4 regions of the Methylotenera sp. L2L1 genome follow, and region 1 is predicted to be linked to each of the others. Evidence: predicted binding sites of a transcription regulator. Region 1 holds the regulator's gene; each other region holds the start of a gene.
The links. Region 1 encodes sigma-54, which starts transcription at its own class of promoters, with help from an activator protein. Its sites were predicted from a motif close to TGGCACNNTTCCTGCT; they were not measured.

Region 1 (5,739 bases):
AAAGGCTTAGGGCTAACAGCAGTTATCGATGCGGAACGGAAACCGATTGGTATCTTTACGGATGGGGATTTAAGGCGTGCTTTTGAGCAAAATATCAATGTGATGACCTCCAAGATTCTCGATGTGATGCATTCAAATCCAAGCACGATTCATCAGGATCAGCTTGCTATTGCTGGGGTTGAGGTGATGGAGCAGCGCAAAATCAATGGATTGTTAGTTGTGGATGATGGCGGTTATTTGGTCGGTGCATTGAATATGCATGATTTGTTATTGGCAAAGGTGGTTTAGGTGAGTGTGTCACAAAATAATATAGCCCTAACTGAGCGATTGAAGAATATTCGATTGTTGGTATTGGATGTGGATGGCGTAATGACTGATGGTGGCCTGACGATTGGGGATGATGGTCAAGAATATAAGACGTTTCATGCACATGATGGTTTGGGGATGAAGCTGTTGAAAGCAACCGGCGTTAATTTGGCAATTATTACCGGACGCACTTCAGAAGTCGTTAAGAAGCGCGCTGAAAGCACAGGCGTTGCCCATTTTTACCAAGGCGCAGAAGATAAACTGGCGGCGTTGCAGGACTTAATTAAGCTGAGCGGGCTGGAAGCTGCACAATGTGCCTTTATGGGGGATGATGTTGTAGACCTGCCGCCTATGTTGAATTGTGGCCTAGCGATTGCGGTGCCAGATTCGCCAGATTTATTACTGAAGCACGCGCATTATGTGACGCAAAAAAAAGGCGGCAGAGGCGCTGTGCGTGAAGTGTGCGAGTTGATTATGCAGGCGCAAGGTACATTTGACGGGCAAATGGCACGATTTTTAACGCAAGCTAGTATTTCCAACTAGGTAGAGAGTGCATCTGCATGAGTAAACAGTTAATGCAATCTAGCCTCAGCGGTGTGGGCGTTTAGGTATGCAACTCGGCACAAAATCCGCGATTGTTTTTCCTTTAGCTTTATTGCTATTGTTGGCTTTACTTACATTTTGGATTGATAAGTCGGTTCAGCCTCAGATGCCTAAATTGGATGGCAGTAGCCGTCATGATCCAGACTATGTCATGAGTAACTTTGAGACGACACAAACCGATGTGAATGGTGCGCTGCGTTACAAATTGGCGGCAAATGAGATGAAGCATTTTCCTGATGTAGATACCACGGATTTGATTAAGCCACGTTTTACACAGTTTGCAAAGGATAAGCCTTATACTAAGCTGGAAGGTGATACGGGTAATGTTTCCAGCGATGGTGAGCAAATTGAGGTGTTTGGTAAGGTGCTGGTGATGCGAGAAGCTTTCGGTGATAAGGGTGAACTGACGGTAGAGACGGATTACCTTAAAATTTTACCTAATGAAGAATATGCGACGACAGATCGCCCTGTGGTGATTAAACAGGCGCCAGGTACGGTCATTTACGCAACGGGGCTGATTTATGAGAAAAAGCAGCAAACAGTGACGTTGTTGCATAAAGTGCGTGCACATTATGAGCGTCCTGCCGCAAAAGCAAAAAAATCCATGACATCAAGTCACAAGACATCAAATCAAAAGAACAATCAGCAAGTAAAGGCAGCTAAGCCAACTGCCGATGCTCAACGAGATAAACCAGATAACAATGCGCGCATTCGGAGACGCTATGAATAGGCAGTTTTTCATGATTAAAGTAAATACATTATCGAATCTATTGTTATGTGGGGTTTTATTGTTAAGCCTGAATGGCCGGGTATGGGCAGAGGCAGCGGACCGCGACAAACCGATTGATCTAGAAGCCGATACAATGAAAGTGGATGATGCAAAGCAAATTAGTACATATGCGGGCAATGTGATTCTCACGCAGGGTACGCTGGAGATTCATGCAGATAAATTGATTGTGCGTGAAGATAAAGAGGGCTTTCAGCATAGCACTTCCTTAGGTAACCCGACGACGTTTAGACAAAAACTTGAGGGTAAAAATGAGTACATTCAAGGCAGTGCGCAGCGGATTGAATATGACGGACGCATGGATAAAGTGCAGTTGTATACAAAAGCGTGGGTGAAGCGTGGCGAAGACGTCGTGCATGGTGATTATATTATGTACGATGCCAATGCTGAGTATGCTGAGGTAATTGGCGGAGGTTCACAGAATGCGACTTCTGGTACGGGGCGTGTACGTGCTGTGATTCAACCTAAAAATAAAAAAGCGCCAGTCGAGATTAAACCTGAAGTTCCATCCACTAAAGCGAAGCCAGATGCTTCTAGCGGTAACGGCTCGATTCCTAGTGCTAAAGATGCAAGATTCAGCCGCACTTTGGAAGTTAGCAAAAGTGCAGCGGAAGTCAGTAAAAATACTAGCAATGCTCAATAATTTTCAAAATAATAACTGCATGATAAGTGGGCAATGATGAGCGAACTGATTGTAGAAAATTTACGTAAATCTTATAGTGCACGTACTGTGGTGCAAGACATTTCTTTAACGATTAAAAGTGGTGAAGTGGTCGGCTTGTTAGGGCCTAATGGTGCCGGTAAAACAACCAGTTTTTATATGATTGTTGGGTTGGTCGCCTTGGATGCAGGTAGAATTGCACTAGATGGTGCAGATTTGAGCCGTATGCCGATTCACATGCGCGCCAGAATGGGCTTGTCCTACTTGCCGCAGGAAGCTTCAATCTTTCGCAAGTTAACGGTCACCGAAAATATTTTAGCAATTTTGCAGTTACAGGATATCTCAGAAGAAGAAATGTCTGAGCGTTTGGAGTCTCTGCTAGAAGAATTGCATATTACGCATATACGTGACAGTGCCGCGGTGAGCTTGTCTGGCGGTGAGCGCCGTCGTGTAGAGATTGCTCGCTGTTTGGCATCTGATCCTAGCTTTATTTTGTTAGATGAACCATTTGCCGGTATTGATCCCATTGCTGTGATTGATATTCAGCAAATTATCCGCTTCTTAAGTTCTCGCAATATCGGTGTGTTGATTACTGATCATAATGTGCGTGAAACACTAGGTATTTGCGATCGCGCTTATATTGTGAATCAAGGGCATGTGTTCGCCTCAGGTGTTCCAAGTGAAATCGTTGCGAATGAAAGTGTAAGAGAAGTGTATTTAGGTAAAGATTTCCGCCTATGAAGCAAGGTTTACAGCTTAAGTTTTCACAGAATCTATCACTGACGCCACAGTTGCAGCAGGCGATTCGTCTGTTGCAGCTTTCAACATTGGAGTTAAATCAAGAAATTGATGTGTTGATGCAAACCAATCCTTTGCTGGAGCGGGGCGATGACACTGAAGATGAGTACGGCAATGAAGTTGAGTCAGTGGCTGATGGCGCAGATTTGAGTGCGCAAAGCGCTGAGGTTGTGACGGATGTAGATAAGCCTGAAGTGGATGGTTTTGATGCTGATTATTTAGATTCAGGCCATGAGTTTTCTGGCTTGGATTCTACTGTATCAAGCCCTGCTGAGCCGGTCGAGCCTTCTGAGTTTGAAGTGTCAAACTCAGAGTACGCGGATACTTTCTCGGCCGAGTTCGGTGATGAGTTCGATGAGTTTTCAAATGGTAGCCGTTGGGATGAAAACACCATGCCGGCGGACGATGACAGCGATTTTAAACCACAAGAAACCTTGCAGACGAGTTTGCGTGAGCATTTGCTCTCTCAATTAAAGCTAATGCCGCTGTCGGAGCGTGACCAGTCGCTTGCATTAATGTTGGTTGATAGCATCAATGATGATGGATATTTGGAGCAGTCATTAGAAGAAATCGCTGAACTGATGCCAGAAGAGCTGGAAATTGATGCGATGGAGCTGCAAACTGCATTGCGCCATGTGCAGCATTTAGACCCTGCAGGTGTCGGTGCGCGCAACCTAAGTGAGTGTTTACTTTTGCAGTTAGAAGTGCTGCCAAAATTTACGCCACATTTAGCCTTAGCTAATTTAGTGGCAAAGCATTATCTACCGGTGTTGGCCTCGCGTGATTTTGTAAAACTGCGTAAAGAGTTGGGCTGTGATGAAGCAACCTTAAAGCAGGTGCAGCAATTAATCACCAGTTTAAACCCGCGTCCTGGCAGTGCGTTTAGTCATATAGGCTCAGAACACTACATACAGCATGAAGTGATTGTCAAAAAAGTAAAAGGTATCTGGATCGCCAGTTTGAATGACAGCGTGATTCCTAAATTGAAAATCAACCAGCTGTATGCTGGCATCTTAAAGCGTAATCGTGATAGTTCTAGCCAGTATTTGCAAAGCCAGATGCAGGAAGCCAAGTGGATGATTAAAAATATCCAGCAACGGTTTTCTACCATTCTGCGAGTGTCACAAGCGATTGTGGATAGGCAGCGCAATTTCTTGGAGTACGGTGAAGTCGCTATGCGTCCGCTGGTGTTAAGGGAGATTGCCGACGAGCTTGATTTGCACGAGTCGACCATTTCACGTGTGACGACTAATAAATATATGCTGACACCTCGTGGTATTTTTGAGCTTAAGTACTTTTTCGGTAGTTCTGTTGCGACAGATAGCGGCGGTACTTGTTCGGCAACGGCTATTCGCGCATTGATTAAGCAGTTGGTTGACCAAGAAAACCCCAAGAAGCCTTACTCCGATAATCAGATTACAGATTTGCTGGCAAAGCAGGGCATTGTGGTCGCACGACGCACAATTGCTAAGTATCGTGAGTCAATGAATATAGCACCTGCGAGCTTAAGAAAATCGTTATAACTGAATTGTTTAAATCTACGTAAAAAATTGTTGAATTCCTTGCCACAGACCCAATGAAAAGTTGTAAACTGAAATTGTTCTGTAAGTCTTAATCACGAATCTCTGACAATTAATATTTGCGGAATATTTTCAAAAGGAGCAAGTCATGAATTTACAATTAACAGGTCATCATTTAGAAATTACGCCCGCTTTACGTGACTATGTCACTAGCAAATTAACTAAAATCAGTAATCACTTTGATCATGTGATCGATGTCAAGGTGACCATGAGTGTCGAAAAGCTGGCTCAAAAGGTTGAAGCTACACTGCATGTGCCTGGTAATGATTTACACGCAGAATGCCAAGATGAAAATATGTATAGTGCAATCGATATGTTGACCGACAAGCTGGACCGTCAAGTGGTGAAACATAAAGAGAAAAATACAAATCATCACAAAGCGAATGGTGCAGTTAAGCATCAAAACATTGACTGAGTTTTTTAGTATTTAATTCTTTTTGTTACCTTAAATATGGCTCAATTCAACGTCGCTGAGCTATTCAAACAAACCCGCCGTAAACTCAAATTAAGTTGGGTTGCAGGACTCAACGGCGGGTCAAATACTCTCACTAGCGAAACAGTTACTAAACCATCCTTGGCACTGATAGGCCATCTTAACTTTGTACATCCGAATCGAGTGCAGGTGTTAGGCTGTGCTGAGATGGACTATATTACCAATTTGCCCACTGCTGACGCAGAGCGTGCAATCAATAATCTATTTTCTACCGATTTAGCAGCCGTTATTGTTGCGAACGGTGAGAAAGTGCTTGATATACTGTTGGCTGCGGCCGATCAGCACAACGTTCCATTATTTACCTCTACCTTACGCAGCCCAGAGCTTATGGATATCCTGAGTCACTTCTTGGCGCAGGCGATGGCTGAGACTATTAGTGTGCATGGCGTGTTTATGGAAGTACAGGGTTTTGGCGTGTTACTTAAAGGCGAAGCCGCTATCGGTAAGAGTGAGCTTGCGTTAGAGCTGATTTCACGCGGACACCGACTGATTGCCGATGATATTGTAGATT
Region 2 (5,739 bases), 630 kb from region 1:
AACGCAAGTTAGGAAAATTTTGGTTGAGCAGTCCGTTAATCGTGACTCTAAAAGCAGGATCTATCGCAGAAAAATCAACTTGCCAGTCTCTAGGCTCTACTAAATTTCCAGAAGCTGGATAATCTTCCTCATACACACTAGTACCTGTCCCGGTAGGACCATCTGATCCATAACTTTTAATACTAAGCGCACTATGGTTTGGTGATGTACCACTGATAGCGACAGCCCAACCAAAATTATCTGTGCCATCGTCATTAGCCCATCCATCACGAAAAGCACGCACAGCGGATGCACCAGCACTTGGCATCACATCAAGGTAAGGGCCACGCCACCCAGCATATACTTCACCAACTGCCGATGCTGAAGAGGTGGCGATAGGGAAACCCTGCCAAACATTAGCACCAGCGGGCAGTTCAACCAACTCGTTAATATTGGTTGGTAAGCGCCCCATATCTATGGCAAATCCGCTTAACACAGGCTCACCATTGAATGTGCGTGATGTATCACCAATAATCGCCGTTCTTATTTGCTGCAAACGTGTGCGCGTTAACTCAAAGCGCTGTTGGTCATCAGTGTTATCTACCATCACCGTTGTAGCAAGTGCCAACATGCCAAGCAGAGAGACCACCACCAAAAGTTCTAGCAGTGAAAAACCACCGACAAAAGGCTTTTGCTTATTCAAACACCTAGATTGATTAAACTTAGCAACAATCAGGGCTCTAGTGTGAGAAAGCAATCCAGCGTCACCCATTGATGACATTTGATTTACATGAGTAGACATAGCACCAAATCATCCTTGCCTAAAGCCGAAGCATCGTTCGCTTTACAAATGTCTACAGGGTCAACAACCGCATGGTCTCCGCCATAAGCGCCATCTGCACCAAAACTAATGATGCGGATATCACTACCAAAGCCTCTCAACACATAGGGGTTACCCCAAGGGTCGTTCACAAACACCGTATTACCATCACGTGATAGATATGGCCCATACCAACCACGAGCAGTGTCTATACTCCAATCTTTACAACCCACATCATAAGTAGGCTCAGCGAGCGTCACTTTACTAATGTCCGTTGCTTGGCAAGTTCTTAATAAATTTAACTTCGCCGCCTCATAGTTCATATCCACAACTTGCTGCTTATCTTCATCTGGGTCAGGCGTACCAATATATTTAATCTCATTGGCAGCATCGGGGAAATGTCCAACATGATGTTTAAACAGCTTTAATGCCTTGCTGATTTCCACCATTTCACTACGCGCTACTTGAATAGCAGCAGTATCATCTACGTCTTCTAATGACATCACCGCAGCAACAGCCACCACCGACATTAACGCCACCACCACGAGTAACTCTAATAGAGTAAAACCAGCATTGCGTTGAAAAGCATGACGACATTGAAGGTGTTTCGGATTTAAACCATCAGCAATGACTTTAACAAACTGACATAACAACTCAAAAAAAGCACATACAACCTTATGCAAATCGCATAAAGAAGCCGCTACTACCATCATGTGTTTTTTCTGAAACGTCACTGACATCATTTAATTATTAGGCCTAATAATAAATACGCAAAAAGGCAGGGCTCATAGAACCCTGCCAAGCTTTATTGCATTAAGATACTTTAGAAATCTTATTGTGCATCAGCGATAGCATCATCAATTACTTTACCGTCTGGTGTAATTACAGCAAGTAAGCGAGCTTTTTCTAGAGCAGGACCAGTGACATTACCTGTATCATCAGCCGCAACTTGGAATAGGCCGATATATCGTGCATAGTTCACTGCAGGATTTACGCTATTAACTTTGGTGTAAGTAGGCGCTTGTGAAATGGCTACTTTAGAGCTTGATGTACTTGCAGCAGCATCACTACCAAAACCCAGAGCTAGCACTAAATGACATTCATCAGCCTCTAAAGAGTCATTAAATTTATTTTGAATTGTATTAGCTGAGGAAGCAGATAATGCTCCTGAGAAAGCTACGTTCAAGTTATCACCAGCAAATGCACAACCAGTGCCATTATTACCAGCAGATGGAACAATAGATACAGTTAGCTGATCACCAGCAGCTATCATGTCTTCCAAATCCAACTCTTGTGCAAAACCAATGTTAACGCTCTCATTATGTTGACGATTTGGTGCTACAGGATTTGGGTTTGTACCTGTGATTTGTTGTAACTCATCAATACCAGCTGCTATTAATGAGTTTGCAACTGCTGCTGAGTTTGAAGCTGATAAAGTTACACCGCCGAAAATATCTAGAGCTGCTGTTGGTAATGTACTGATACCAGAAGTTGCTGTAACTGCAAGCACGTCCCACTGGTTTGGATAAACCTTCTCAACTGCACGGTATGTACGAATCGCACTATCTAATGTCACGTTTGCATTAGCAGCCGCTGCCGCTTCAGCATTGTCGCCCACATCTTCATACGCTACTAAAGCGCCAACAGCTAATACAGCCAGTAAAGTAATCACCACCAGCAACTCAAGCAAGGTGAAACCTTGTTGTTTTGATTTCAACATAAACATTTAAAACTCCTTGGTTTTGAAATTTAATTTTAAAAAATTTTTATTTACTTAATTTAATTAAAAACTTCACGTTACTCCCCATGCTGTATTCAAGTGATCACTTAAACCTAGCTTTTTAACTAACGCTTTTTTCAACTAAACAAAACCTGACTCAATCAATAGCTGCTTTGTATATACAGCAACCAATGATTAAGGGCGGGAGGAACAGGCAGTCCCGACACACGGCTGGCCTGGCTCCCAGCGCATACCCCTTGTGTGCCAAGCTATATAAGCAACGAATATGCCAACAAATTGAAACAAATTGTAACTATATGTAAATTATGAGTAATTCCTGAAATATATTCAGAAAACATCACAACGATTATTAGGATAATTGGTGGTTATTATGAATAGTGGTGGTTGTTAACAACCACCACCTTACTTATTTACACCCAATTATTTTCTACACCACCACTAAGCTAATAGATTTACTTACTTACATACTTAATAAGAATTTATTGTTAGTTGATGGTTGTTAGCTGGATTTCTTGTCGGCTAGCGCCTGTCTTTTCAGTTTGCCAGCGTTTTGCAGGACCGAAGCAATTAAAGGCATAGTGCGTGCATCACCCTGCCTTAATAATTGCACGGCATATTCATTGGCATACTGCGGATATCGTATCAACGCAAGCTTCAACTGCTGTTGGGCTGCTGGTAATTGCCCACTCATGGCAAGCAAAGTTGCGTGCTGATAAACCTCTTTATCTCCGGGAATAAACTTAACTACTTGCGCACTAATCGCAAGCTTATGCGGCAGTATTTCGCTCACATTAGGGAGTATTCTTAGCACCACAAAATCGATATGCGGCGCCAATAGAGATTTGTTGCGAATCACCAACATTTCATCCAGCATTCGGTCTACATCTGCAGGCTTAACCTGTTTAGCTTGGCCACGCGTAAACCAATCTTCTAGTTTGTAATAGTGCATGCCAATATTCACCAAACTAATTGCACCAAACAAAATGAGCGACCCTATTGCAATTGGCCCAAGCTCCATCTTCCATTCTATAAACTTTTCATCACCCAAGCCTAAGGCAATTGCAGCAATACCAAGAAAATAAGCATACCAAAGTGGATACTCTAACGAGCTATGAATGGCTAATACGGCAAGCAACACATATACCCAAAATCGCTCTGGCGTGAGTGGATTACGCCATGCATTCACCACAAAATAAATGAATCCAGACAGCATCAATACAGCGCCAATCACACCAGCTTCAACCATTACATTAATCACGATGTTATGTGTATGGTGATACCAACCCATGTGTTGGTCAAAAGACTCTGCTAACAGAAAGTCTTGCCATCCAAATTGCGCGAAGCCAATACCCAGCAATGGCTGCTGCAAGAACACTTGCCAAGCCTCAGTAATTAATTCCAAACGAATAGAGGAGCCTTGCATACCAACTACTACTTTTTCGGTAGGCATGGCAGGCAGCCCTGAAATAGGCAACATGGGGACAATTAACTGCACACCCACAAATGCAGGTACCAGTAAAAGTAACAACCACGGACGCAGATACGTTTTATTTTTACTAAACTTTCTAATAGCCCACCAACCACCAATAGAAAGGATAAGCACATATAGCCAGCCCATACGCTGGCCAGTCATCGCAATTGGGAACAACAATAATATTGCGAATACCACCGCAAACTTTGGTTTAATTTTTTCCGTAATCCCTAAATAAATAAGCGAACCAAGCGCCAGTGCCAAATAGTTGGCAAGATGATTTACCTGACTAAGGTTAGCGCCATTTCCAGCCTGGTTATGTGGAACAATCACATTTGACAGCTCAACACCAGCAACCTGCAAAACCACTATCAGTATATTAAGCAACCCACCGATAAAAACCGCCCAAGCCAGTACAGATACAACCTTTGGCATCCCAAACTCACGCTTAATCTCAGCACCAAGCGCAATCAACAGCACAGCCCAAAGCAAATACAAGCCTAGTAAAAAGTTCTGCTGCCAATAATTAACCAAACCCAATGGCACTTGTATTGCAAATATAGCCATTAAACCCAACGGCACTAAAGCCACTACAGGCAACCTAAATGATTGCCAAGTGATTGGACGTAACAGCAAGATTGAAGCTAATAACCCTAAGACAGCAGCTGACCACTCACCGTAAAAAGTGGTCAGTGGGAATCGATGATGGGGGATTAAAAAAGGTACCACACACATAAGTGCTATAAACAATAAACTTAGATCAGGAAGCCTATAAGACTGGAAATACTTATTTATCATAAAAATCCGAAGGAGTATCGAGTGATTTTAGTCGCAAATAATATTGAAATATTATTTGCGTGCTTTGCAACCAAATTGATACGAGTTGATGCAAAAAGATAGGGTGATTAAGTCAAACCATGCTAACCAGTTAATGTTACGCAAACACAATTTGACCATCACCCATCAGCAAGATGGTTAAAGTGATGCTGTATAACGCTCACCTTCATTGAAGAAAATCTAGATTGAAGCAACATTGGATTGAAGCAAATCTAGACCACGCTTTTCTTAACCATCTCTCTCATTGCGCATCAACCAAAAAATTTGATTTGCTCATAGCCAGCACTATTTATGCCATAACAATCAATATATTTAATAGTTATTAAAAATCAATAACATAAATATCAGCACCATCAATACTTACAGTTGAATTATGTATAATTTGGTTGTTATCAACCAAATATAGGGCTGATTTAAACCAAAATTACTCTAAACCCCACACTCTGAATTTAGAATAATTTTTAAAAATGCTATAATGCGCACGCCTGTGCCTAGGCAGGTGGCTAAATTGGTTGCCAAAATCAGTGGTCATCTTAGAAAGGAAGTAAAAATGAAAAAACTCGCAATGTTATCTATTATTGTTGGCGCATTTGCTGCAACCAACGCTCAAGCGGCAGAGACCATTTTCCCTAAATCAAAAGTTGGTGTTGAAAAGTGCTTAAGCGCTGCACTGGCTGCAAAAGCTGGTAATGTCGTTAAGGTTGAATACAAACTTGAAGACAAAGTACCTGTTTATGAATTTGATATTGAAACAGCCGACGGTAAAGCATGGGATGTTGAGTGCAACAGCAAAACTGGTAAAATTACTGAAGTTGAAGAAGAAGTGGCTAACGCAGACGCTGCAGCATTTAAGGCTAAAGTTAAAATTTCAGAAGCTGATGCTAAGAAAAC
Region 3 (5,739 bases), 980 kb from region 1:
CCATGACAATACGCAACAAAGCGCCAGCTAAGACAGGTGTTGCCACCATCAGGCCTTTTTCTGCCGGTGTAAGTTGCAGGTCCGTCGCAATTTGCACTGCTAATGGGCCTAACAGCACCCACACCATAAAACTTAAATCAAAATACAAAAAAGATGATAGTAAGGTCGGGGTATGACCTGATTTCCAAAAACTAGATTTCATTATGTTGTTTCCTAATCTTATAACAAGATATTACACAGTAATTGTTTCATATTCTTTATGTTGCTCACGGTTATTCACACGCTCAGCCCATGGATCTGATGCACCTTGTAGCGCGTAAATCAAGCGTTCGTATGCCGCTTTACGCCCTTCAGCATCTTCAAGAATACGCTGTTTTACATACTCTAAACCAACACGTTCAATCCAATGTACCGTACGGTCTAAATAGCGCGCTTCTTCACGATAAATCTGGATAAATGCACCTGAGTACTCCATGACTTCATCTGAAGTTTTTACTTTACATAGGAACTGCGCTGCTTCAGTTTTAATACCACCGTTACCGCCTACATAAATTTCCCAGCCTGAATCTACACCAATAATACCGACATCTTTAACGCCTGATTCAGCACAGTTACGTGGACATCCAGAAACCGCAAATTTTACTTTATGCGGCGCCCACATATGGTCAAATGCTTTTTCGATATCAATGCCTAATTGCGTAGAGTTTTGTGTACCAAAACGGCAGAACTCTGAACCAACACAGGTTTTAACTGTACGGATACTCTTACCGTAAGCGTAGCCTGATGGCATGTCTAAGTCTTTCCACATGTCAACCAAGTCATCTTTTTTCACGCCCAGTAAGTCAATACGTTGACCGCCTGTTACTTTTACCATAGGCACTGCATATTTATCTGCAACATCAGCAATTTTTCTGAGCTGATCTGGCGTAGTCACACCACCGTACATACGTGGAATCACTGAGTATGTACCATCTTTTTGGATGTTTGCATGCACACGTTCATTAATGAAACGTGATTGCGGGTCATCTTTTGCTTCATGCGGCCAAGTTGAAAGTAAATAGTAGTTAAGGGCTGGTCGACAAGTTGCGCAACCGTTTGGTGTAGACCAAGCCATGCCTTGCATTGCATCTGGAATGCTCAGGTATTTATGGGTACGAATTTCTGCGCGCACCTCTTCATGGCTCTTTGTAGTGCATCCACATACAGCTTTACTTGTGGATGGAGGCGCATAGCCACCACCTAAAGTAGAAGCTAGAATCTGCTCAACCAAACCTACGCAAGAACCACAGCTAGAACCGGCTTTAGTTTGCTTCTTCACATCATCAATAGTGAACAAGCCTTTGTCTTGAATGGCTTTAACAATCGTTCCCTTACATACACCGTTACAACCGCACACTTCCATTTCATTGGTCATGGCAGCTGCTTTATCTTGGCCTTGATGACCGCTATTACCCAGTGAGTCTTGACCAAACATCAGGTGATCACGAATCTCGTGAATCGCCTTACCATCTCTTAACATCTGAAAATACCACGAACCATCCGTGGTATCCCCATAAAGCACGCTACCAACGATTTTGTCATTTTTGATGATGAGCTTTTTGTAAACCCCACCAACTGCGTCGTGCAAAACAATTTCTTCTGTGTCATCACCGCCCATAAAATCACCCGCACTGAATAAATCAATACCTGTTACTTTAAGTTTGGTTGATGTCACTGATCCTTTATATTGACCTATGCCAAAGTTAGCCAAGTGCGTTGCACACACTTTAGCCATTTCAAACAATGGCGCAACCAGTCCGTAAGAGATACCGCGGTGCGCTACACACTCACCCACTGAATACACGCGTGGGTCATAAGTTTGCATCGTGTCGTTCACCACAATACCTTTATTACAGTAAATGCCTGCTGACTCAGCTAATGCATAGTTTGGACGAATACCGACTGCCCACACTACTAAGTCTGCCGGGATTTCTTGACCATCGCTAAATCTCACTGATTTCACGCGGCCTTTGTCATCTCCAACCAACTGCTGTGTATTTTTATTCAATAAGAAACTAAGGCCTTTGGCTTCTAGATTCTTTTGTAACATACCACCTGCAGTTTTATCTAACTGACGCTCTAATAACCATTCGTTTTTGTGGATAACCGTTACATCCATACCTTGGATTTTTAAGCCGTTAGCTGCTTCTAGACCTAATAGACCGCCACCAATTACCACGGCATGTTTATAGACTTTTGCAGCCTCAATCATGTCGTTTGTATCTTTAATATCGCGATAGCCCAACACCCCCTCAAATTCATTACCAGGGATTGGCGGCATAAACGGCTTAGAGCCTGTTGCAATTAATAGTCGATCATATGCGGCGCTCACGCCATCTTCTGTATAAACCACACGGTTTTTACGATCGATCTTGTTCACCCGTGCACTTGTGTGCAGGGTGATATTGTTCTCTGCATACCATTCTCTGGTATTTAAAATGATGTCATCAATCGTTTGCTCATTTGCAAGCACCGGAGACAACATAATGCGGTTGTAATTAGGGTAAGGCTCATCACCAAACACGGTGATATCGTAAAGATCAGGCGCTATTTTCAGCAACTCTTCCACTGTTCGCATCCCGGCCATACCGTTACCAATTACTACTAATTTCATCTTTTGCATGTTTTCACCATCAATTAATCTAAATTGTCATTCCGCTCACATATAGGCAGGATTCATGCCAAGTTTTACAATTTCGCAAAATAATTTTATTCATTTAAAACAATTACTTATTTTTTTCGCCAAATACCACTTTATTAGCATCAGCTCTCTAACAGTGCCAATGCACCATTATGGAATTCCATAATGGTGCATTATGCTTTGCTACACATTTAGTATGCAACATTACTTAACGCAATGCCTAGAATGTGTACATGCCGGTTACCCAAACAATCTCTTTATCGCCTTTACGTGCTGCATTTTGTAAGGTAGTACCGTAAATATCACTTTCATTAAACTTTGCATACTCAACCTTCCCTAACAACTTGTCACTGAAGGGATAAGTAGCACTTACATCAAACTCGCTACCGTATTTATCACCAAGTCTTCCATCGGTAGACTGATATTTTTCATCAGATTTGAACACATGATACTCAGCATATAACTTCACTTTATCGATAGCACCAGCTACTGTAACAAAGCTATCTTCAATACCTTGACGCGGGGTTGCCAAGAAGTGATCTGCCCAACCTTGGAATAGGTGGTTAGTACCTAGTGGTGTCTGGAATGCATATTGACCATCGTTACTAGAAAGTTTTTCATGATCAATACGCACTGACCATGCACCATATGCCGCACCGCCACCTAATTTAAAATAATGCGCATCGATTAGTGGACTACCACCACTCATGTCAGTTTGTTTAGCGTATTCTGCTGTGTACAGCACTTTCCAGTCAGGATTAATCGCACGTACACCGTCTAATCGCGCACCAAAAGTTTTGCTACTAGCATCAGTCGTTGCTCCTGCTGTAGAAGCAGTGTCTTGGCTAGCACCTAAACCGTTACCGCCTTGTGCTGCAGTGCCGATTGCAGCTGGGTTACCATTGTTTTGGCCTAAGTTAGCCACATCAATCAAGTAGCCATAACCAACCAACGACTCAGAAGGTGAAATACGGTATTTTGCATTCACAATATCAATATTACCATGACGATCTTTAGTGGTAATTTGGCGAACTTTATCAAAGTGTGCAGCAAAAAGCTCTACATCTTGAATACTCTTGTTTAAGACAGAAACACCGTCAAATACTTGCATATTTTGTCTAAACGCAATGTCGCCAATGAAACGCACATTGTCTAAATTAAGTTGTTGACGACCCAAGCGCACTTTAGTGTTTTTGATACCAGTCCAATCCACATAAAGTTGATTAATATCAGTAAAGCCAGCATCTACAATGTTAGGATATAGCGCTTTATTAAGAGCCGCCGCACCCACCGCACCAGCATTACTGTGCTCAGGCACATTATTTCTACGGTCATTAAAGTCATCGTTAAATTCGTGCACATCTGTGATTTGTGCACCGATACTAAAGTTTTTGTATGGCGCAGTTTGCCACCCAATCAAGCTGCGTAAAGTAAACGCCTCGCCTGTGTTAAGTTTCTTTGATGACCCAGCTGTTGACTGATAGCCATTTTGATTCACACTTTCGTAACGTAAACGGAAGTTAGTCATTTGCTTACCATCTTTGATAGCATCTAAGAAAGTATATTCAGTAACCGCCTCATCTTCTGCGTAAGCTGATTGTGCCATACCAGTCAGCGCTAGCGCGGTACAAGCCATGATCATATTCATCTTGAACACTGTTTTGGTTTTCATGTTAATCCCTTTTATAAGTAATAATATTGATGTAGTCTTTTTAAATCCTTGGCTTTTATGCCGATTTTTTAGCATGTCGCTCATATAAAAAGCGCAGCACTTCACTACGTAAATGGTTGTATTCTTTATCTTCTGCCAGTGCCAAACGTGCTCTTGGACGTGGTAAGTTAACTTCTAAAATTTCACCAATCGTTGCACTTGGGCCATTGGTCATCATCACGACACGGTCTGATAGCAATACAGCCTCATCCACATCATGTGTCACCATTACCGCAGTACAACCAGACTTCGCCATAATCTTCATCAGCTCATCTTGCAGATTGGCACGAGTCAATGCATCTAGCGCGCCAAAAGGCTCATCCAGCAACAGTACTTTTGGCTCCATGGCCAAAGCGCGGGCAATGCCAACACGCTGCTTCATACCACCTGAAATTTCATTAGGTCGTTTGTCGCTAGAGTGTGACAGCCCTACCAACTCGATAGCGGCATGCGTGCGCGCCTCAAGTTGGGCTTTGGTCTCGGTGCTAAATACGCGCTCTACTGCGAGATACACGTTTTCATAACAAGTTAGCCATGGCAATAAAGAGTGGTTTTGAAACACGACTGCACGTTCAGGACCTGGCCCCGCAATTTCACGGCCTGCGCAGAACAACAAGCCCTCTGAAGGCTGCAACAAGCCTGCGATTAAATTCAGCACTGTAGACTTACCGCAACCAGAGTGCCCAATAATTGAAATGAACTCGCCTTCTCTAATATTTAGATTAATACCCTTAAGCGCATTGAATGTCCCTTTTTTGGTATGAAAGGTCATATCCACTTGCTCTAGTTGTACATATTTGTCAGCGTTTGCTTTTTCCATGATCGTTCCTAAAGGATATTTAAGTGGGTTATTCGTAGCTAAATCGTTTAGCGATTTGCGTGAGGATTAACTCAAGCAACAAACCAACAATCCCTACGACGAAAATTGCGATGATGATGTGCTCAACATTCAAGTTATTCCACTCATCCCACACCCAGAAACCGATACCAACGCCACCTGTTAGCATTTCAGCCGCCACAATCACCAACCATGCAACACCGATAGAAAGGCGCACACCGGTCATCATGTAAGGCAGCACAAACGGAAACAGTATTTTGGTAACGATCTTCCATTCACTTAAGTTCAACACTTTTGCCACGTTCATATAGTCTTGTGGCACTTTACTCACGCCGACTGCCGTGTTGATAATCATAGGCCATACTGCCGAAATAAAGATTACCCAAATCGCTGCAGGATTTGCTGCTTTAAACACCAGCAACCCAATTGGCAACCATGCAAGTGGCGAGACTGGCCGCAACAAGCTAATCACTGGTGCAGTCATTCTTGCCACAAACTCAAAACGACCAA
Region 4 (5,739 bases), 160 kb from region 1:
AAAGCGCGTAATTGGGTTTCTATCGGGGAGGGTGTTAAATGAGCCATGAAAATCAGTTCAGTCGTTAAAATTTTCTCAATTTTATCATGCAAGTATCGGGTTGCTATATCTAGTTCTATACTTCGCCACGTCTATATTGCACAGCCTCGGCGATGTGTGCAGGTTTAATATCAACCTCCCCCGCCAAATCGGCAATACTACGTGCTACTTTTAAGATACGATGATAAGCACGTGCCGATAAATTAAGGCGTGATATCGCGGTTTTTAACAAAGCTAAACCAGCCGCATCAGGCTGGCAATATTGATCTATTTCCGAGCTACCAAGCGCAAAATTAGCTTTACCCTGACGTCGCAGTTGCACATCACGCGCCTTTTCAACTCGGGCACGAATGACCTCTGTTGCTTCTGCATTCGTAGCTTTAGTAAGCTCATCTTCTTTTAAGGCCGCTACTTCTATATGTAAATCGATACGGTCTAATAGCGGACCTGAGATTTTGCCTTTATAACGGGAAACCTGATCGGGTGTGCAACGACACTTATTGTTGAAATGTCCTAAATATCCGCAAGGGCAAGGGTTCATGGCAGCGATTAACTGAAATTGGGCCGGGAAATCAGCTTGACGTGCCGCGCGTGAAATGGTGATATGTCCACTTTCCAAAGGCTCGCGCAACACCTCCAGCACTTTGCGGTCAAACTCAGGTAGCTCATCTAAAAACAAAACACCTCGATGCGCCAATGAAATTTCACCCGGGCGAGGAATACCACCACCGCCCACCAAAGCCACACCAGAGGCAGTATGATGAGGAGACCTAAATGGACGCCGCTTCCAATGCTCCACTTTATATTGGCCATTGAGCGACTGTAGCGCAGCGGATTCGAGCGCTTCGTCTTCTGCCATGCTGGGCAATATGCCAACAAAGCGGCTTGCCAGCATACTTTTACCAGTGCCGGGCGGCCCGCTCATAATCACACTATGGCCACCGGCTGCTGCAATTTCCAAAGCGCGCTTAGGGCCAGACTGCCCTTTCACCTCACTAAAATCAGGATAAATAATGGGTTGTGCTTGGCGCTGCGCATCCACTTGCACCAATAGTGTGCGTCCACTCAAATGTGCGCACACTTCTAGCAAGTTTTTAGCTGGATAGATGACGGCATCATTTACCAATGCGGCCTCTAGCGCACTCTCAATAGGCAAAATAAAGGCGCGCCCGCTTTGATAAGACTTATAAGTCATGGCTAGTGCACCACGCACTGGGCGCAACTCACCAGTTAATGCCAACTCACCCGCGAACTCGTACTGAGATAAAGCGGCGGTTGGAATCTGACCACTGGCGGCCAATATGCCAAGTGCGATCGGTAAATCATAGCGTCCGCTCTCTTTGGGCAAATCCGCAGGGGCTAAATTCACAGTGATACGACGGGCAGGAAACTCAAACTGCGCGGTTTGCAAAGCGGCTCGCACACGGTCTTTACTCTCTTTCACCTCGGCTTCAGGTAAGCCCACGATGGTGAAACTAGGCAAGCCATTGGCTAGATGTACCTCCACCACTACTTGCGGCGCATCCATACCAGTAAGGGCGCGGCTGTATAACACAGCTAAACTCATAAAGCTTGCTGCCTCTCCAATTCAGCCAGCCTAGCCTCTAGCAAAGCAAGCTTCTCCCGTGTGTTACGTAACACCTCGGCCTGCACCTCAAACTCCTCACGCGTCACAAGCTCCATTTTGGTGAATGCGCTCTTTAATAGTGCATTTAGGTTTTTCTCAACATCTGCCAATGGCGAGCCTGCCACTACCTCTTTGATTTTATTAGATATTTCATTAATTTTATGATTGTCTAGCATATTAAATTCCTTATTAATTTAGTCTAGTTTAGCAGATTATTTATCAGCATTATATAAACACAACAATCACACCATTTAATATCCTATTGATTATAAACAGTTTTATTATTGGCACGGCACTTGCTTTAACAAAATCGTGTATTTTTTAGATAACACTTTTTAATTTGGAGTTAATAGCATGCGTAAATCATTACTATCACTAGCAGTTCTAAGTGCTCTCGCTTTACCTTCGTTCGCATCTGCAGCAGAAGACGTTGCAGAAGCTACTACAACCAAAGAGGCAGAGCCTACTTGGACATTAACATCTAACGTAGGCTTTGTATCTGATTACTACGTTCGTGGCGTTTCACAATCATGGCACAAGCCAGCACTACAAGGTGGCTTTGACCTTACACATTCAAGCGGCTTTTATGCTGGTATCTGGGGCTCAAGCATCACACCTAACACATTTCCTGATGCATCATTAGAAGTAGACGCATACGCTGGCTACAATGGTTCGATTTCAGCAGTTGAAGGTTTAGGCTACACTGTTGGTGCAATTGGTTACTTCTATCCGGGTGGTAGCTGGAAAAAATACAACTTCCAAGGCACGCCTGACCAAACACCAAGAGGCGGTCGTTGGGATACTTATGAAGCTAACGTAGGCCTTTCATACAAATGGTTAAGTGCTAAAGCATCTGTGACATTGGGTGACTGGTTTGGTGCAGAGAAAGCTACTGGTTGGGATGGCGGCACTAGCGGTACTACATATCTTGAATTAAACGCGGCATATCCATTACCATTCTGGGACCTAACTTTAGTTGGTCACGTTGGCCATTTAAACGTTGCTGGTAAACTAGATTTAACAGTATCAAGTAGTGCAAACAATGCTAATGAAGACAACCCTGACTACACAGACTACAAAGTTGGTTTAAGCAAATCATTTAGCGTGCTTAAAACAACAGGCTGGAATGCTGGTTTATATTATGTAGGTGCAACAAATGGTGGTAAAAGTGGATACTGGGGTCAAAATGGCTTCGGTGGCGCAAGCTTTAACGGCAGTTTAGAAGTTAAAGATTTAACAGATGATCGCTTGATTGTAACATTGGGTCGCTCATTCTAATTAATCTAAAGAAATGACGGGCCAAAACCCGTCATTGTTAATATCAATCTAGGAGACATTCATGAAATTTGTATCCGCAATTATCAAGCCGTTCAAGCTTGACGAGGTGCGCGAGGCGCTTTCAATCATCGGAGTACAGGGTATTACTGTCACCGAAGTAAAAGGGTTTGGGCGCCAAAAAGGTCACACTGAGCTATATCGTGGCGCTGAGTACGTGGTAGACTTTTTACCGAAAGTTAAATTAGAAGTCGCGATTAAAGATGAATTACTAGACCAAGTAGTAGATGCGATTGAAAAATCTGCAGCTACCGGCAAAATTGGTGATGGTAAGATTTTTATCTTCAATCTAGAAGAAGTCTACCGTATTCGCACCGGTGAAACCGGCGTAGAAGCGCTATAAGGGGATCATGATGAAGAAATTACTCTCGATGTTTGCTTTAGTTACCATGCTAGGTTTCGGCTTCACAGGTAACACATTGGCAGAAGATGCTGCACCAGCAGCTGAAACTGTAACAGCAACTGAAGTAGCGCCAGCCGCAGAGGCTGTTGCTCCTGTAGCAGAAGTTGCACCAGTTGCAACAGAGGCTGCTCCAGCAGAAGCGGCTCCAACACCAGTACCAAACAAAGGTGACACAGCATGGATGTTAATCGCAACCGTACTGGTAACCCTAATGGTTATCCCTGGCTTAGCATTGTTCTATGGTGGCTTAGTTCGTCAAAAGAATATGTTGTCAGTATTGATGCAAGTATTCATGATTTTCTCACTAATGGCAGTATTGTGGGCAATTTATGGTTACAGCGTTGCTTTTACAGGCGGCAGCCCATTCTTTGGCGGTTTAGGTAAAGCTTTCCTTGCTGGCGTTACTCCTGAGTCATTAGGCGCAACCTTCAGCAAAGGTGTTTACATTCCTGAACTAGTGTTTGTTGCGTTCCAATTAACGTTTGCAGCAATCACACCGGCACTAATCATCGGTGCATTTGCTGAGCGCATGAAGTTCTCTGCAATCCTTGCATTTATGGTGTTGTGGTTCACATTTGCTTACTTGCCACTAGCACACATGGTTTGGTACTGGGATGGTCCTGATGCGATTACTGATGCAGCTTCACTTGAAACTGTAGTAGCTAACGCAGGTTGGTTATGGGCTAAAGGCGCACTAGACTTTGCAGGCGGTACAGTTGTACATATCAATGCTGGTGTTGCTGGTTTAGTTGGTGCCATCATGGTTGGTAAACGTATCGGTTACGGTAAAGAGGCAATGACTCCTCATAGCTTAACTTTAACGATGGTTGGTGCAGCGTTACTGTGGGTGGGCTGGTTTGGTTTCAACGCTGGTTCTAACCTTGAAGCTAACGGTTATGCAGCGCTTGCTTTAGTCAACACAATCATTGCAACTGGTGCAGCAACATTGTCTTGGACATTCTCTGAGTGGTTACTAAAAAGCAAACCATCAATGTTAGGTGCAGTATCTGGTGCAGTAGCAGGTTTAGTGGCAATTACTCCAGCTTGTGGTTTTGTAGGCCCAATGGGTGCAATCGTGATCGGCTTGTTAGTATCTCCAATCTGCTACTTCATGGTAGCTAAAGTGAAATACTTACTAGGTTACGATGATGCATTAGATGTTTTCGGTATCCATGCAATTGGCGGTATCTTCGGCGCATTAGCGACTGGCGTGTTTGTTAACCCAGCACTAGGCGGCGCAGGTGTTGTTGATTATGTAGCAAACGGCGTAGCAGCTTACGACTTTGGTGCACAAATGACGGCTCAACTTTATGCTGTAGGTACTGCAATCCTGTTATCAGCAGTGGTTTCATTCATTGCATTCAAGATCGTAGACGTGTTAATCGGTTTACGTGTAAGCGAAGAATCTGAACGTGAAGGTTTAGATACAAGTCAACACGGTGAACGTGCATATCACAACTAGTTCTAAACAGTAGTAAATCAAAGGGGCGCTTTTAGCGCCCCTTTTTTATATCTATTTATTGATACTGAGATACTGATTGTTAAGCCTTTACTAATAACTCAACCTCATAAGGTTTCTGCAAAAATAATAAACATTGCTTTCAGTATTACCCTATGCATATCAATAATTTATTTACTATGCGTATCCATATAAGGCCTTTTACCCAAAAACTGGGTTTTTAACACATCGTACTGATGTGGCTTTTCTTCCAACGTATTCTTTGTGGCTGCTTTAGTTTCATCAATAGTGTTCACTGCTGATGACTGTGCTTGTAATTTCTGAACTGCCGCTGCATCGTTCTCAACGTTGCTTTCGTTTGCGCTTACATTAAACGTCAATACATGACTAAAAATAAAAAATGTGAATAACTTCATTAGTACTCCTAATATTTTATAAAACTGATCATGGCCTAGAAAACCAGACGGCTATTTAAAGCTTTGGAGATGGCGAGAAGGGGCTAACACTGAGGTGAATAGCTTTGTGTGATTCGTTAGGAAATAACTACTAACGAACCACACAACCACTGCCCAGCTTACTTCCAACCACCGCCTAGTGCTCGATATAGACCCACCATTGCACTAATCTGCTTTTGCTTAGTTTCTATCAGCTCATTCTTGGCTTCTAAAGCTTCTCGTTGCGTTAACAACACTTCCAAATAATCTGCCCTTGCGGATTTAAACAGCTGGTTAGCCACATCAACCGATTCAGTTAAAGCCTCCACCTGCGTACTTTTAAGTTGATAGTTCTTTTCTAAGTTATCAATACTTGAAAGCTGATTAGAGACTTCACCATATGCGTTGATAATGGTTTGCTCATAATCGTAAGCCGCTTGGA

Region 2: the regulator sigma-54 is predicted to act here: its motif matches at 2,796-2,811, upstream of FG24_RS00085 (type II secretion system protein).
Region 3: the regulator sigma-54 is predicted to act here: its motif matches at 2,708-2,723, upstream of nirB (nitrite reductase large subunit NirB).
Region 4: the regulator sigma-54 is predicted to act here: its motif matches at 1,952-1,967, upstream of FG24_RS03875 (TorF family putative porin).

What each region holds. Positions count from the first base shown of each region.
Region 1 covers NZ_JQMG01000001.1:653,200-658,938, reverse strand. The annotation lists gene FG24_RS03160 (KpsF/GutQ family sugar-phosphate isomerase) at 1-288, shown strand, start outside; gene FG24_RS03155 (KdsC family phosphatase) at 289-849, shown strand; gene lptC (LPS export ABC transporter periplasmic protein LptC) at 917-1,639, shown strand; gene lptA (lipopolysaccharide transport periplasmic protein LptA) at 1,650-2,339, shown strand; gene lptB (LPS export ABC transporter ATP-binding protein) at 2,376-3,098, shown strand; gene FG24_RS03135 (RNA polymerase factor sigma-54) at 3,095-4,678, shown strand; gene hpf (ribosome hibernation-promoting factor, HPF/YfiA family) at 4,824-5,150, shown strand; gene hprK (HPr(Ser) kinase/phosphatase) at 5,187-5,739, shown strand, end outside.
Region 2 covers NZ_JQMG01000001.1:23,767-29,505, forward strand. The annotation lists gene FG24_RS00075 (prepilin-type N-terminal cleavage/methylation domain-containing protein) at 1-781, opposite strand, end outside; gene FG24_RS00080 (type II secretion system protein GspG) at 766-1,542, opposite strand; gene FG24_RS00085 (type II secretion system protein) at 1,632-2,525, opposite strand; gene FG24_RS00090 (PglL family O-oligosaccharyltransferase) at 3,040-4,740, opposite strand; gene FG24_RS00095 (PepSY domain-containing protein) at 5,399-5,739, shown strand, end outside.
Region 3 covers NZ_JQMG01000001.1:1,636,077-1,641,815, reverse strand. The annotation lists gene FG24_RS07855 (nitrate/nitrite transporter) at 1-202, opposite strand, end outside; gene nirB (nitrite reductase large subunit NirB) at 233-2,662, opposite strand; gene FG24_RS07845 (alginate export family protein) at 2,901-4,352, opposite strand; gene FG24_RS07840 (ABC transporter ATP-binding protein) at 4,408-5,211, opposite strand; gene ntrB (nitrate ABC transporter permease) at 5,240-5,739, opposite strand, start outside.
Region 4 covers NZ_JQMG01000001.1:812,994-818,732, forward strand. The annotation lists gene metH (methionine synthase) at 1-47, opposite strand, end outside; gene FG24_RS03865 (YifB family Mg chelatase-like AAA ATPase) at 116-1,606, opposite strand; gene FG24_RS03870 (accessory factor UbiK family protein) at 1,603-1,842, opposite strand; gene FG24_RS03875 (TorF family putative porin) at 2,021-2,944, shown strand; gene FG24_RS03880 (P-II family nitrogen regulator) at 3,006-3,344, shown strand; gene FG24_RS03885 (ammonium transporter) at 3,355-4,866, shown strand; gene FG24_RS03890 (hypothetical protein) at 5,034-5,279, opposite strand; gene FG24_RS03895 (TolC family protein) at 5,438-5,739, opposite strand, start outside.